Regions from separate parts of the Fictibacillus sp. S7 genome, predicted to be linked through region 2. Evidence: riboswitches for the same ligand, from Rfam matches in the RefSeq annotation. Region 2 holds a riboswitch; each other region holds the start of a gene.
What was found. Region 2 has a riboswitch for cobalamin ahead of DMO16_RS09260 ((2Fe-2S) ferredoxin domain-containing protein). Riboswitches for the same ligand answer to the same signal wherever they lie in the genome.
Positions count from the first base shown of each region.

Region 1: linked by a shared signal. The riboswitch ahead of cobT (nicotinate-nucleotide--dimethylbenzimidazole phosphoribosyltransferase) and the one ahead of DMO16_RS09260 ((2Fe-2S) ferredoxin domain-containing protein) in region 2 are both predicted to bind cobalamin.
Region 3: linked by a shared signal. The riboswitch ahead of DMO16_RS07755 (ribonucleoside-diphosphate reductase subunit alpha) and the one ahead of DMO16_RS09260 ((2Fe-2S) ferredoxin domain-containing protein) in region 2 are both predicted to bind cobalamin.

Region 1 covers NZ_QJKL01000001.1:2,303,238-2,308,227, forward strand. Annotated here, with positions in the region: gene DMO16_RS11795 (DUF2971 domain-containing protein) at 1-718, opposite strand, end outside; gene bluB (5,6-dimethylbenzimidazole synthase) at 804-1,445, opposite strand; gene cobT (nicotinate-nucleotide--dimethylbenzimidazole phosphoribosyltransferase) at 1,432-2,511, opposite strand; cobalamin riboswitch at 2,608-2,749, opposite strand; gene DMO16_RS11810 (nucleoside recognition domain-containing protein) at 2,828-4,228, opposite strand; gene DMO16_RS11815 (FeoB small GTPase domain-containing protein) at 4,225-4,920, opposite strand; gene DMO16_RS11820 (FeoA family protein) at 4,913-4,990, opposite strand, start outside.
Region 2 covers NZ_QJKL01000001.1:1,803,680-1,808,669, forward strand. Annotated here, with positions in the region: gene DMO16_RS09255 (cytochrome c biogenesis protein CcdA) at 1-466, opposite strand, end outside; gene DMO16_RS09260 ((2Fe-2S) ferredoxin domain-containing protein) at 466-855, opposite strand; cobalamin riboswitch at 1,053-1,239, opposite strand; gene DMO16_RS09265 (hypothetical protein) at 1,449-1,934, shown strand; gene ppsA (phosphoenolpyruvate synthase) at 2,298-4,898, shown strand; gene DMO16_RS09275 (macrolide family glycosyltransferase) at 4,973-4,990, opposite strand, start outside.
Region 3 covers NZ_QJKL01000001.1:1,530,829-1,535,818, reverse strand. Annotated here, with positions in the region: gene DMO16_RS07785 (peptidoglycan D,D-transpeptidase FtsI family protein) at 1-1,037, shown strand, start outside; gene DMO16_RS07780 (YjcZ family sporulation protein) at 1,169-1,261, opposite strand; gene DMO16_RS07775 (YjcZ family sporulation protein) at 1,497-1,592, shown strand; gene DMO16_RS07770 (copper resistance CopC family protein) at 1,710-2,252, shown strand; gene DMO16_RS07765 (MogA/MoaB family molybdenum cofactor biosynthesis protein) at 2,275-2,793, shown strand; gene DMO16_RS24170 (hypothetical protein) at 2,938-3,111, shown strand; gene DMO16_RS07760 (CBS domain-containing protein) at 3,245-3,658, shown strand; cobalamin riboswitch at 3,718-3,918, shown strand; gene DMO16_RS07755 (ribonucleoside-diphosphate reductase subunit alpha) at 4,049-4,990, shown strand, end outside.

The DNA of each region.
Region 1 (4,990 bases), 500 kb from region 2:
TCAGCCACTCCGGACTGGTGGGAGACACATACACTTCGTCAATTAACGTGTGTAAATTGCAATCGACATAGGCCCCGTCCTTATGATTGAATCTCCGATGATTTGGATCATCGAAGGCAAGCAGCCGGATTTCATTTTCATGGCTGAAAGACCTCCGTTTATAGAATAACGTTTCATAGGGGTTCAGACTGGCCATTTCCGAATTAAAATTAATGTATTGAACCTGCCCGACATATGTCCGAAAGCGTTTGTCATTGATGCTGGTAAACAGCTTATCAAGTGTGGAACAGATGGCAATTCCTTCATCCGATTTCAAATACAGGTTCCACATCCCCGCTGATTCCTCTTCGTTCAAATGCCAGCAATTGACCCCGACATAATCATGCATCTGCTTGATATATTCATGGAGTTGTCTTCTTTTCTCGGCTTTTGAGAGATTTTCATCCACCGGCACGGTAAGGTAAGACAGCGGATCATTGAGGATATTATTTACGTCCAGGGCAGAATAACTGCCTTCATGATTGTCCACAAAAAGGGACGGTTTCGGAAAGAACAACGATTTTTGATAAAGCATACCGACAAACTTGGCGAAATCCATATACTTCCATATCTTTGAGCTGCCGGACAATCTTTGGCTCTTCTTTATGTTGTAGGTCGTATTTTGATCAAACTGAGACTGGAATTTAACCAAAGCTTTTTCCGCCCAGTATTCACTCATACGGCAGTCCTTCCTTCATATGTTTTCTGCACATGTCTATGATTATGCTTGGTGGTTGCCTTTTATAACAGGTTACCTTTCCTGTTTATCCTTCCCACCGGTCAGAATAAATCAAGGAATCCAGTTCTTTTCTGTTTTCCCATTTCGCCGTTTCGAGAATGGGTTTCTGCGGATAATCTTCCGTATATCCCAGGGAAAGGAGCGCCACTGGCTCAATGTGGGGTGGAATATGTAAAATATCACGGATATCTGCCTTCTTGTAAAAGCTGACCCAGCCCATGGCCAATCCTTCTGCACAGGATGCCAGCCACATATTCTGGATAGCACAAGCCGTGGACATCCTATCGGTTTCAGGAATTGAATTTCTGCCCAGAACATGAGAGCCGCCCCGCGTAGGATCACAAGTTACACAAATCGTTAAAGGTGCTTCTTTTATTCCTTCTATTTTCAGATTCATAAACATGGATGACCGCGAATCGTCTTCGTAATGTATGGCGAGGGCTCTTCTTTCCTTGTCGGCGGCCCATGCCAAACGATTCTTTACTTCTTCGGAGGTGACCAGAATAAAATTCCATGGCTGCATGAAACCAACAGACGGAGCTTGATGGGCTGCTTGTAATATAGAATAAACGGCTTCATCCGGAACAGGGTCCGGCAAAAAACTCCGGACATCCCTTCGAGCAGCAATGACTTTATAGACAGCTTCTTTTTCATCATTTGTAAACAAGGCGTGTTTCTCCTTCCTGGCTCTTGGCGGATATTTGAGCGGTCTCAAATGTCGCCATTTCGTTGATCATAAGTGAGGAAGACAAAAGAATGGGAAAGGCAACCGCCGCACCGCTCCCTTCACCCAGCCTCATGCCTAAATCCAGAATCGGTTCCTTTTCAAGCAGCTTTATCAACATCGTATGGCCGGGTTCAACCGAGCGATGACCCATGATCATATAATCAGCAGAACGGCTGCAGATCATCTTTGCGATTAAGGCAGCCGTACTCGCGATAAAGCCATCCACCAAAATGGGAATTCTGCTTGAGGATGCTGCCAGCATGGCTCCAGCCATTCCGGCAATCTCCAGCCCTCCCACTTTGGATAAAATATCAACCGGATCATCCGCATTCGGTTTCCTCAGCTCCAGCGCCTTTTGAATGACCTCTTTTTTGACCTGCAGCTTCTCTTTTTTTATGCCGGTTCCTGTCCCAACCAGTGTTCCGACTTTTTCACCGCTCACCACCGCGACTACGGCACTGCTCGCCGTCGTATTGCCAATCCCCATTTCACCTGGAATAAGACACTTTACTCCACTTTTTATCATTTCGTTTGCCGTCTGATACCCCGCATCCACAGCCTGCTCGGCGTCCTCCCGGGTCATTGCATCTTCCACAAGGAAATTGGCCGTGCCATAACGTACTTTTCGGGAAATCAGGGTCTGGCTGTCAATATCAGCGGCTATTCCAATGTCCACGATGTTCAACTTGGCACCGATTTGTTTGCTGAACACGTTGATTGCAGCTCCGCCATTCAAAAAGTTACGCACCATCTGGCTCGTTACTTCCTGGGGATAGGCTGACACTCCTTCTGAAACGATGCCATGGTCAGCAGCAAAAATCAGAACACCCGGCGGAAATACAATTGGAAAACGTTCTTTCGTCATAGAGGCAAGACTCACCGCCAAAGCTTCCAACCTTCCAAGACTGCCAACCGGTTTTGTTAATGAATGAATGTAGGTCTGTGCAGCACTTCCCATCTTTTCATCGATTGCCGGAATACGGGCATTTTTCCAATGGTTTTTCATCCTTTTCTCTCCCTTCCAATTTAACAAAAAACCTTGACTGCAGGCGCCAAGGTTTTGATCTAACGTACACTATCCCTTTCTTCCCACCGAAGACACAGAAATCAAGATTTATAAGCAGGTCTCCTGGCTTACCGGTTTAACTGGTTTTACAGTAGCGTGGGCTGCTCCAGAATTACACTGGATTCCCTATTATCTCTCAACCTTTTTGGTCTTGAGCACTCATAAATTTTATGTAATTGTTTTTTTATCATAACAATTCTTTAAAGAATTTGATATAGGAAAAACCAGAACCGGTCATACGGTCCTGGTTTTTATATCATCCCAGCATTCTCACACTTTGTGCAATAACGAATGTTACGAAAATGGCGATCATGGTTGGAATGAGAAAAGCCAAAAATGCCCATTTTATGCTTTTTGTTTCTTTATAAATGTTGACCAGAGTCGTTCCGCATGGAAAATGAAGCAATGAAAACAGCATCGTATTCAATGCTGTGAGCCACGTCCACCCCTGGTCTACGAAAATTTGTTTCAAATCTCCCAGGTTATCAACCTCTGTCAGTGCCCCTGTAGAAAGATATCCCATAATCAAAATGGGAAGGACAATTTCATTTGCTGGCAGCCCGATCAGGAATGCCATCAGAATATAGCCGTCGAGCCCCAGCATCTGTCCAAAAGGATCCAGGAAATTGACGATATGCATAAGAACGCTTGTGTCGCCAGCCGTAACATTAGCCAGCACCCAAGTCAGTATACCTGCTGGCGCAGCGACCTTAACAGCCCTTAGAAGTACCGCCCATGAACGCTCAAGTGATGAACGGATGACCGTTTCCCAAAATTTTGGCCTTCTATATGCAGGAAGCTCGAGTGTGTAGTGGGTAGGCACCCCTTTGAGAACCGTCTTTGATAATACCCAGGAGACCAAAAAGGTAACAAGAATCCCAAACAACACAATGCCAACAATGACCGACGTTGTAACAAGGGACTTGGCTCCACCTGTATATCCTGCCGCCATAAAGAGGGAAGCCAGCACAATCAGTGTTCCCCAACGGCCGTTGCATGGTACAAAATTGTTGGTTAGGATGGCAAGCATCCTCTCTCTCGGTGATTCAATAATCCGCGAAGACATCATTGCTGCAGCATTGCAGCCAAACCCCATCGCCATCGTCAGGGACTGCTTGCCGTGTGCGCCCACTTTTTTGAAGATGCGGTCCATATTGAACGCTACTCTCGGTAAATATCCATAGTTTTCAAGCAAAGCGAACGTTGGAAAAAAGATTGCCATCGGCGGCAGCATCACACTTACGACCCAGGTGGTGCCGCGATAAAGACCCAAAACGAGAACACCATATAGCCAATCCGGAGCACTCATCCACTGGAAAAAGGCTGTAATGTAGTTTTCGAGCCATCCGAAAAACCGGGCAATCATGTCAGATGGAACGTTGGCGCCGGCGATTGTAAGATAAAAAACAATGCCTAGCATGACCATCATGATTGGAAAGCCCCAAATGGGAGAGGTGAAAACAGCATCCAGTTTCTCCGTTCGCCGATCACGTTTGGTGTTTGAATGATGAACACCCGCCTCGCAAAGCCGCTTGCTTTCCTGATAAAGGCTGCCCACAATTTTATCACGAAGATCTGGTGATGTAAGCTGCTGTGCCTTTTCATAGAGAGCATTCAAATCTCCTCTAGAACCTGAACTTGCCAGTTCTGTATTCATGACGATCCCTCCTTTACCTTCAGCCTTGATTTCAACTCATCCAGCAGAGATTCATCCCCATCCAACAAGCGCAAAGCCACCCAGCGGGAAGAGATGCGATCTTCCACCAGATCAGCCACAAGGGGCTCCAATGAAGCGATCTTTGTTTCAATGTCTTCGTCGTATGTCATCCGCGCGGGTTCGCATACAAGTTTGCCCTCTGCCAGGCGCTCGATGGTGTCGAGCAACATGGGAAATCCCGCTTTGTTCCGGGCTGAAATTTTTATGACAGGAACACCAAGACGGCGGGTCAGTAATCGTTCATTGATCGAGATGCCTCTCTTTTCTGCCTCATCCATCAAATTAATGCAAATAATTACATTTTGAGTCATTTCCAGTATTTGCAGAGCAAGGTTCAGGTTCCGTTCCAGAGAGGTTGCATCCACCACGACAAGTGTCACATCCGGTTTTTCAAATACAATATAATTTCTTGCCACTTCCTCATCCCGGGAGTTCGAGAAGATGGAATACGTTCCAGGCAAATCAATCAGCCGGTAGTCTTTCCCCTTATGGCTTAATGTTCCTTCAGCAAGTGAAACGGTTTTTCCAGCCCAGTTCCCCGTATGCTGTTTTAATCCGGTCAATGCATTGAACAATGTACTTTTTCCCGTGTTTGGGTTTCCGGCCAGTGCGATCCGGTACGTTTCAGTCACGATTCATCAACTCCCCTTGAATCTTCGAACTTTCTTCCCTTCTCAGGGCAATGGTTGTCTGGCTGACACG
Region 2 (4,990 bases):
CTGCGATCTGGGTCGGGCTTTCCACTCCGATTCCATGGATAACGCCGATGATAAAGGCGCTGATGATACCAAATTTCGTTAGATCTGAAGTTTCTTTTTTTGAACCGGTCAGTTTTCGTATGTAATCCATGACAATCATTAATCGGCTTTTGTACTCATAGTCTTTCTTCCGCTGAAAGATAGACAGGATGATAATCAAGCCCAGAATAATCAGCGTTACACTGACGGCGAGCTCCAGATAGCTCTGCGCACCTTCTGGCAATTTCGCCCCAACATAGATGGACAAAAGCCCGATCAAAAAGACGATAGCTCCATGGCCGAGGGCATACATGACCCCCAGCGTCAGCTGTCTTTTTCGTCTACGTTCGCTTCCCACCATATCCGCGATCGCAGCGACATGATCACCATCCAATCCGTGGCGCATGCCGATAAAAATCGCCAGCACCGCAAAGGTCATTAATTCCATTACTTCATGGCCTCCTTTTCCTTCACTTTCTCAACGCCGGTTGTCCAGCCGTTTTCTGCCTCCATACAGAATCCTTCTTCGCCGTATTCATAGATCACATGCTGTTTCATCTTTTCACCTTTTCCCAAGTGATTAGTGACAAGTTTCCTTGCTGCCTCTTCATCCCGCACGCTGTACCATGTTCCTTCCGGATAGATGATCGCTACACAGGCGTCCTTGCACCGTCCGTTGCAGCGGGTCCGGGTCGTGTGCACCTGCTGGTCAAGCTTCAGCTTTTTAATTTCGTCGCGAATCGCCTGAGTCACTTCCTCTCCGCCTTTTCTCATACAGCTTGATCCGTTGCAGATGAGCACATGGCTCATTGTTCCGTTTAAGTTCCATGTCGTCATAACATCACTTCCTCTACTTTTTTCCACGCAAAAAAGGGCAGCCTCTCATGTCAGCCCCCTTTAAGAAATTCCGTTGATTAAACAACGTAAACGGAAGGTTGATTGACACGCGGCCACCCTGTAACTGCGAATGTAAACCATTTTACAAAATGGATTATATTGCAACATAGAAACGACGTCATCCTCCCTCCGAGAATTGTATGACTCATTTAAAAGCAGGTCTCCTGGCTCGCACATCACCTGAATCTGTCACCTTCCCAGCTCTTGGCCAGTGGCTATATCGACAGTCCATCAATGCTTACAGTAGCGGGGGCTGCACCGGATTTACACCGGTTTCCCTATTATCCCAAGGTTCACTTGAGCACTTTTAAATACCTATTCAGTTAAAAATCGTGTTGAACATAACCTACTATACTTTCAGAAAATGCACAATAGTCATTTTGTTGGAGATCCCTGCTTTTTTGTTTGAAAAGTTACTTTTTTAGTTCCTTCTGCCCCTGCCACCCCTGACAAAACTCCCATCTATTATTTGATTTCCAAGGATAATCTTGGTAGGCTTTAAAAAAAGAAACCGAAGGAGATGAAGAGCCAAATTGAAAAAACTCACACTCTCCCTTACGACAGGAACACTGCTCATTTCTTGTTTCATCCTGATGCTCTGCACCACGGCAAGCCACTCCATACTTAAGCCCACACCGTATAAAGAACGCATTTACTTTTCAGAACTGCTGTTAACCAAACAAATTCAACAAACCTATAACCAAATCAGCTATCTTTCAACTGCCCACCAAATCAAAAATATTCCCATTTTCAGGAGCGAGTTCAACGATATCGATTTTGGGAGTTTACGAGTGCTTGCCGCTAACATTCCTGACCCCAAAATCACAAAAGACATCTCCAACATCAACCAGCTCCAGCATTTAGTCAAAAATGATAACCAGCCGAGAGCAGTCGTCTATCTTTACCGCATCCTGAGCGATCTCGCCAACCAGGCTTCACTTTACGGATTCAGCTATACATACGGAGGAAAAGAGACCTATAAAATCAATGATTTTCTGGAACGGCATACGGGAAAGTAAGGACTGCTAAGGCAGTTCTTTTTTTAGTGTCAGCTGGATTACACCATACCCATGGAAGCTATTACCTGATTACGATTTCCTTTCCAATTCATACACCGTCTCATTTTATGTAACAAAGTCATTTAACGAAAAGGAAGCATTCCTTCTTATTGAAGAAATGCTCCCAACCTTATTTTGATTCGCTGCTTAGATGTTTTTATGTATGGTTTTTTCTTCAAATCAACATTTGAATGTTATCTCCCATCTTTATCATACCATATAAAGGAAAATAATATAAGACTGTTAATCGTTTATTTTTTCTATAAAATAATCAGAGCAAGGGTCTAAAAACCCTAAGAATCGTTAAGGTTAGGAGAGATGTGAATGAGTTCCTATGTGCTCAATTTTCGGGAAATCGAAAAAACCCAGCTTTTGCTCGTTGGAGGAAAAGGGTTAAATTTAGGGGAATTATCGAACATCCAAGAAATACAGGTACCAGAAGGATTTTGTGTTACCACAGAGGCCTTTCAAAAAGCTCTCGAACCAAACGAAGCGGTCCACACGCATTTGCAGCAACTCACAATGCTTCAAATAAACGACCGGGAAAAAATCAGTGAGATGAGTCAAAAGATCCGGCAAATCATCGAGGACGTCAAATTTCCTTCTGAGGTGATAACATCTGTCCATCGCTATCTGTCCGAGTTTGGTGAGGAACACGCGTATGCTGTACGTTCCAGCGCGACAGCTGAGGATCTCCCGCACGCCTCGTTTGCCGGGCAGCATGACACCTATTTAAATATCATTGGCAGTGATGCGATTCTGAAGCACATTCGTAAGTGCTGGTCCTCTCTGTATACGGACCGCGCCATTTTCTACCGGATGCAAAACGGATTCGATCACAGCCAGGTTTCTCTCTCTGTCATCGTGCAGCGAATGATTTTCCCGCAGGCTTCCGGCATTTTATTTACGGCCGATCCGGTAACATCCAATCGGAAGGTGCTTTCCATTGATGCCAGTTTTGGGTTAGGAGAAGCACTGGTCTCCGGCTTAGTATCTGCGGATAACTACAAGGTAAAAGAAGATAAGATTACGGATAAAATGATCGCAGCCAAGAAACTGGCCATCTATGCATTAGAAGAAGGCGGGACCGTTACACAACAAATAGATCCTCAGCATCAAACCCTTCAAACCCTTACAGATCAACAAATTTTACAACTCGCACACATTGGCAGACAAATAGAAGCTTATTTTTCATACCCGCAAGATATCGAATGGTGCCTGGCTGATGATACATTCTACATCGTACAAAGCCGCCCCATTACGACCCTATACCCCATCCCGGAAGAGGCTGATGATGAAAATCGCGTCTATATATCGGTCGGCCATCAGCAGATGATGACCGATGCCATCAAACCATTGGGATTATCGTTTTTCCTGTTAGTCACTCCCGCCCCGATGCGTAAAGCTGGCGGAAGGTTATTTGTTGATGTTACCCAACGGCTGGCTTCTCCTGGCAGTCAAAAAGGGTTCTTACAGGCCATGGGACAGCACGATCCGTTGTTAAAAGATGCGCTGATGAACGTCATCGAGCGAGAACATTTCATAAAATCGGTACCAGATGACGAAAATGCACAAGGTCAAAGAAAACCTGGTCCACCTGTTCCAGCACCAAACGAAAATGACCCGACCGTCGTTACGGAGCTGATCAAGAAAAGCCAAGCATCGATCGAAGAGTTAAAACACACCATCCAGGCTAAATCCGGATCAGATTTAATCGATTTTATTCTGGAAGATATTCAGGAATTAAAGAGAATCTTATTTGATCCACAAAGTACAGCTGTATTTATGGCAGCTTTCGATGCTTCAGCTTGGCTCAACAAGCACATGGATGAATGGCTGGGTGAGAAAAACGCAGCGGACACGCTTTCTCAATCGGTGCCACACAATATCACGTCAGAAATGGGTCTGGCTTTATTGGATGTTGCCGATGTAATTCGACCCTATCCAGAAGTCATTGCGTTCTTCCAACATGTAAAAGGTGAGAATTTCTTGAGTGAACTGGATCAGGTTGAAGGAGGACAACAAACCCGGGAGGCTATTTATGATTTTCTCAGCAAGTATGGCATGAGATGCGCGGGTGAAATCGATATTACACGAGACCGATGGAGCGAAAAACCTACTGCACTCCTTCCATTGATTCTCAGTAATATAAAAAACTTAGAGCCAAATGAAAGCCGCCGAAGATTTGAGCAAGGACGGCAGGCTGCCTTACAAAAAGAACAAGAGTTAGTAGAGCGATTGATGATGCTGCCAGACGGTAAACAAAAGGCCGAAGAGACAAAAAGAAAGATTCGTATCCTTCGTAATTTCATCGGTTATCGTGAATATCCGAAATATGGCATGGTCAACCGCTACTTTATTTATAAACAGGCTTTGCTAAAACAAGCTGATCAACTGGTACAAAACAATGTCATTCATGAAAAAGAAGATATCTACTACCTCACGTTTGAAGAACTACGCGAGGTTGTGCGTACAAACCAATTGGATAACCAGATCATCAGCAAACGGAAAGACGAGTATCAATTATTCGAGAAACTGACTCCCCCGCGTGTGATCACGTCGGAGGGTGAAATCCCTGCAGGTCAATACAAACGAGAAAATCTACCGGCCGATGCCATTGTCGGTCTGCCTGTTTCTACCGGAGTGATCGAGGGACGGGCCCGTGTGATTGTAAACATGGAAGATGCTGATCTGGAAGAAGGAGATATCTTAATCACCTCCTTTACTGATCCCAGCTGGACTCCATTGTTTGTATCGATAAAAGGTCTGGTTACTGAAGTTGGCGGACTGATGACTCATGGGGCCGTGATCGCCCGTGAGTATGGGTTACCTGCAGTGGTCGGGGTGGAAAATGCCACCAAGTTGATTAAGGATGGACAGCGCATTCGGGTGAATGGAACGGAAGGTTATATCGAAGTATTGTGATGTGAAAAAATAGAGGCTGTCCCAAACGCTCACATAGAGTCGTTGGTGTCAGCCCTTTCTTTTGTGGTTGAAAGTTATATCCCGATTTCAGC
Region 3 (4,990 bases), 270 kb from region 2:
TTATGATGAACCCGAAAACGGGAGAAGTCTATTCCATTGCCGGGAAAAAGATGGACAAGAATGGATCATTTGTGAATGATTCTTATGGTGCTTTGTTCGATGCCTATGAAATGGGTTCAGCTGTCAAGGGTGCAACCGTGTTGACGGGACTTCACAAAGGGGTGATTCATCCTGGGGAATACATCTATGACGCTCCTTTGAAATTTGGATCATTGACGAAAAAGTCGCATGCGAATATGGGCAGCATCAATGATTTGACCGCTTTGAAGCGATCATCCAATGTCTATATGTACAATATTGTCATGCGCCTCGGTAAATTCAGTTACAGTTCAAAAAGCTTTTATGGAGACAACCGTTATCTTGGGTTTGACGTGATGCGCTATTATTTCAGCCAGTTCGGTCTGGGAGTCAAAACGGGTATTGACTTTCCAAACGAATCTACAGGATATAACGGCGGCTACACCGACCAGCTCGGTAATATGATAGATATGGGAATTGGTCAGTTTGATACGTATACCCCCATCCAGATGGTGCAATATGTGTCCACGATTGCGAATGGCGGATACCGCGTACAGCCAAGACTTGTTAAGGAGATTCGTGAGCCTCAAACGGAAAATCATCTGGAAGGTAAGCTCGTCAAACGCTTTGAACCGAACGTCCTGAATGAATTGGATATGGATAAAAGCTATATCGAACGGGTGCAGGAAGGATTCTGGGAGGTTTACCATTCGCCCGGCGGGACTGCGACAACGTACTTTGGTAATAATCCGAAGTACCATAATCCTGCGGGTAAAACAGGTACGGCACAGGTGAAGAAATATGACAGCAACGGGAATTTTATCGCTGATAAGGATAATTTGACGCTCGTCGGCTATGCGCCTTTCGATGATCCGGAAATTGCCTATGCAATCATTGTTCCTGACGCCTCTCCCTATAGCGGTACACAGGCAGTCAATAAGCACATTGGCCAGCGCGCCCTCGAAACCTACTGGGGGCTCAAAGAAAAAACAAAGAACACGGAAGAAAATAACGATTAACAACAAAAAGAAGCACTGGGCAATCGCTCAGTGCTTTAAAAATGGGTTTTGGGTTATTGGAAAAAGATTTGCGTTAATCGTAGTTCATCAATGCACAAGGAAAAGAAATGCATCTTTTCCTTGTTCGTTTGTTAGCAGAACGCACATGCACAGCCAATGATGATAAGAAGTACGAACAGTACCACGATCAAGGCGAAACCACTGCCACCTGCAACGAATCCCATAGTATTTACCTCCTTTTTTATAAACTCCAACATTTCCCTTACAGTATATGGAGTCTTGTCATTTATGTATGGACAAATGCGGATAAGCATCAAAAAAGGGCGCTAAAAACAGATCAGGAATTCCATGGATTTGTTTTTAAAAAATAGACTCTTGTACTGTTTCACATAGCCCGGCCGCATCATATGTTATGGATGTAGATCATTAAATAAATATCTCGAAAGAGGAGGTAACAAAATGTCATTTGGACACGGATGTGGAAATGGATTCGCTCTTCTTGTGGTGTTGTTCATTTTGTTAATAATCATAGGTTGTGCATGCTCGTTTTGCTAAGCCCTAATCAGGCATAAGTCCGATAAGACCACTCAGATTACTGGATCTGAGTGGTCTTTTTTTTGGATTTACTGTACAGTATATAAGGTATGACAAGCACACAAAAGGAGAGTTCACATGCAAAAATACATATGGCTGCTGGCAGCAATTTTCTTTTTCTCAACTGCTTCCAGTGTCTCTGCACACACCGGTCTGGAATCCTCTGATCCGAAAGAGGGCGATGTAGTCCAAGAAGATCTCAATAAGATCACTTTAACGTTTGAAACTAAAATCGAAAATTTAAGCACCATGAAAGTAACTAGAGATGGTAAACCGGTAGATATTAAAACAGCTGTAAACGACAGGGTTTTGACGGGCACTTCACCGGATCCGTTTGAAAACGGAAAATATAACGTGGATTATAAAATCATTGGTGCCGATGGACATGTGATTGAAAAGGGATTTACTTTTACCGTAGATCAACCGGAAGAAAAGAAAGAAGCGAAAAAAGAACCAGAAAAAAACACTGAAAAAGCGCCAGCAACCAAACAAAAGGAAAAATCAGAACAAAAAGCAGAGAAAGCAGAAAGCAAAACCAATTCATCTGCCCCGTTATTTATCGTTATTGTCGTCATCGTCATTGCCATTGCGGTATGGCTGATTAAAAGAAAAAAGAAGTAGAATGGCGGAAAGGGGATATGAAATGAGTGTTGAAGAACATAAAAAAGAATCACCTTCATCAGTAAGCTGCAAAGTGATTACAGTGAGTGACACAAGGACTGAGGAAACCGATAAAAGCGGCATCTTAATAACAGATCAACTCGTTCAAAATGGACACAGCGTTTCGCAGTATGCGATTGTAAAAGACGAAGTAGATGAAATTCGGTCCGCTGTTCTTGAAGGCTGCCAGGCAGAAGACGTAGAGGTTATTCTGATCAACGGGGGAACTGGAATTGCCAAACGGGACGTAACCATCGAAACGCTGGAGCCCCTGTTTACGAAGGAAATACCGGGATATGGAGAGTTATTTCGCATGCTGAGTTATACAGAAGACATTGGTTCTGCGGCAATTATGAGCAGAGCCGTTGCAGGCGTCATTGATTCCACCGCTGTTTTTGCAATGCCTGGATCATCCGGCGCGGTATCTTTGGCCATGAAGAAACTCATCCTTCCTGAAATCGGACATGTTCGAAGAGAAATCAATAAAGATTTGCCTAAGTAACAGATCATTTCCTTGTTCTGCCTATCTCATGTCATAAAAGGGTACAGCTGCCAATAAATTTAGTTAAGCGTGACAGACGCTGAAACTTTTTATTCGGCAGCTACGTATACTAGATTATGAAAACGCTTTATCGGGAGGTTTCAGATGGGCGGGATATTGCGGAAAGCGATTGAAGAAAGAAAAAAATTTTTGATTCAGATGCTTAAAAAGGCCGGGATCAGCAAGGAGCTGGAATCGCCATTATCCGAACTTGAAGAAGAGTATAAAAGCTGGCTCTATCAACAGGATGCTGTCATAGAACCGGGTAAAAAAGTTTAACACCTTCTTAGTGTGGGAATAAAAATAAAGCATAAGAGTCCTTCTCAGGGCTTTTTTTGTGTGAAAGAAGACCATCCTTTTTGCTATAGTATATAATGAACAGCTGCAATTAAGGGTTAAAGGAGATCACAGCATGAACATCGCTTTTTATCTATTGCCTAAAGATGAGGTAAAATATTTGAATCCTGAATCGACCATTAGGCAGGCTTTGGAAAAGCTTTCGTATCACAAATATACGTCTGTTCCCCTCGTTTCTGAGGAGGGACAATATGTCGGGACTTTGACAGAGGGGGATTTGCTGTGGAAACTGAAAGAGGCTTTTGATCTTGGTTTCCATGACGTAGTGAAAACAAAGTTAAAGGATGTACCGCAGCGGGTGAATAATATTTCGGTTTCCATTAATTCAAATATGGAAGATTTAATCACGCTTGCAACCGACCAAAATTTTATACCTGTAACGGATGATGACGGCCATTTCATCGGCATTATCCGGCGAAGGGATATTATAAAATATTGTGCACGTACCATCTGGGATAACAATAAATAAAGAAAAGGTATTGACAATTACTATATTTAGTGTGAAAGTAGGATTTAAGGAACTAAATATAGTATTATGAAACAATAGGTGTCTGTTAAAGACTTAATAGGGAATCCGGTGCAAGTCCGGAGCTGTCCCCGCAACTGTCATGTGGACGAAACGGAGATCCACTGTGTAAAGAACGCGCACAAAGCTGTGGCTTTTACATGGGAAGGTCCGGAGTAGGATGAAGCAGTAGCCAGTAGACCTGCCATTTGTTTCACGGTTTTGATTCTTCGGGGAGTGAGAAACAAAAGCGGCACCAATCTGCTTTTTGTTTTTTACATACTACGTGTCGTTTTTGGGCTCATCCAATGGATGGGCCTTTTATTTTTGTTTGAAAAGAGAGGAGAGCTATAAATGGCTACAGATATTTCAAGAGTCCAGCAGATAATTGGTGAACTCCAGGAGATTTTAGAGGAATTTCCCCAGCTGAGGCACAGAAATGAATACATAGAAAAAGTCACCTATTTTGCCCATCAGGAGGAATCCACACAAAAGATGCTGAACATGGGGGTTCTTTATGCCCTTGAGAATATTTCCATGGAAGAGCCAGACTGGACCTATGTAGCAGCAAGAATCCACCTGAAAAAGCTGTACCGGGAGGCAGCAAAGAACAGAAACAATGAATCCGGACAACCTTATGGGTCACTGTATGAACTAATTGAGCAGTTGACCGGAATGGGGATTTACGACAGCAGCCTCCTGCGAATGTATTCCAGCGCCGAAATCAACGAGCTTGAGAGCGTAATTAATCCGGATCAGGATCATAAGTTTACCTATATCGGCATTCGGACCCTGGCAGACCGTTATTTGGCTCATTCACATGAAGGCGGCGTGTACGAGCTTCCACAGGAGCGGTTTATGATCGTTGCGATGACACTGCTCTCCAGGGAGCCTGAAGAAAAGCGTCTCGGCCTGGTGAAAGAAGCATACTGGGCGATGTCGAACCTTTACATGACCGTTGCCACACCGACATTGGCGAACGCAGGAAAAAGCTATGGACAGCTGTCCAGCTGCTTCATTGATACGATGGAGGACAGCTTGCGTGGAATCTATGATTCTACAACCGATGCAGCCACTCTTTCCAAAGGGGGCGGGGGGATTGCCGTATATCTCGGTAAAATCAGAAGTCTCGGCTCCGAGATCAAAGGATTCAAAGGAAATTCCTCCGGAATCATTCCATGGGCGAAATTGCTGAACCAGACCGCCGTCAGTGTAGACCAGCTGGGCCAGCGAAAGGGAGCAATTGCCATTTACTATAATGTGTTTGGCAAGGATTTGTTTTCATTCCTTGATGCC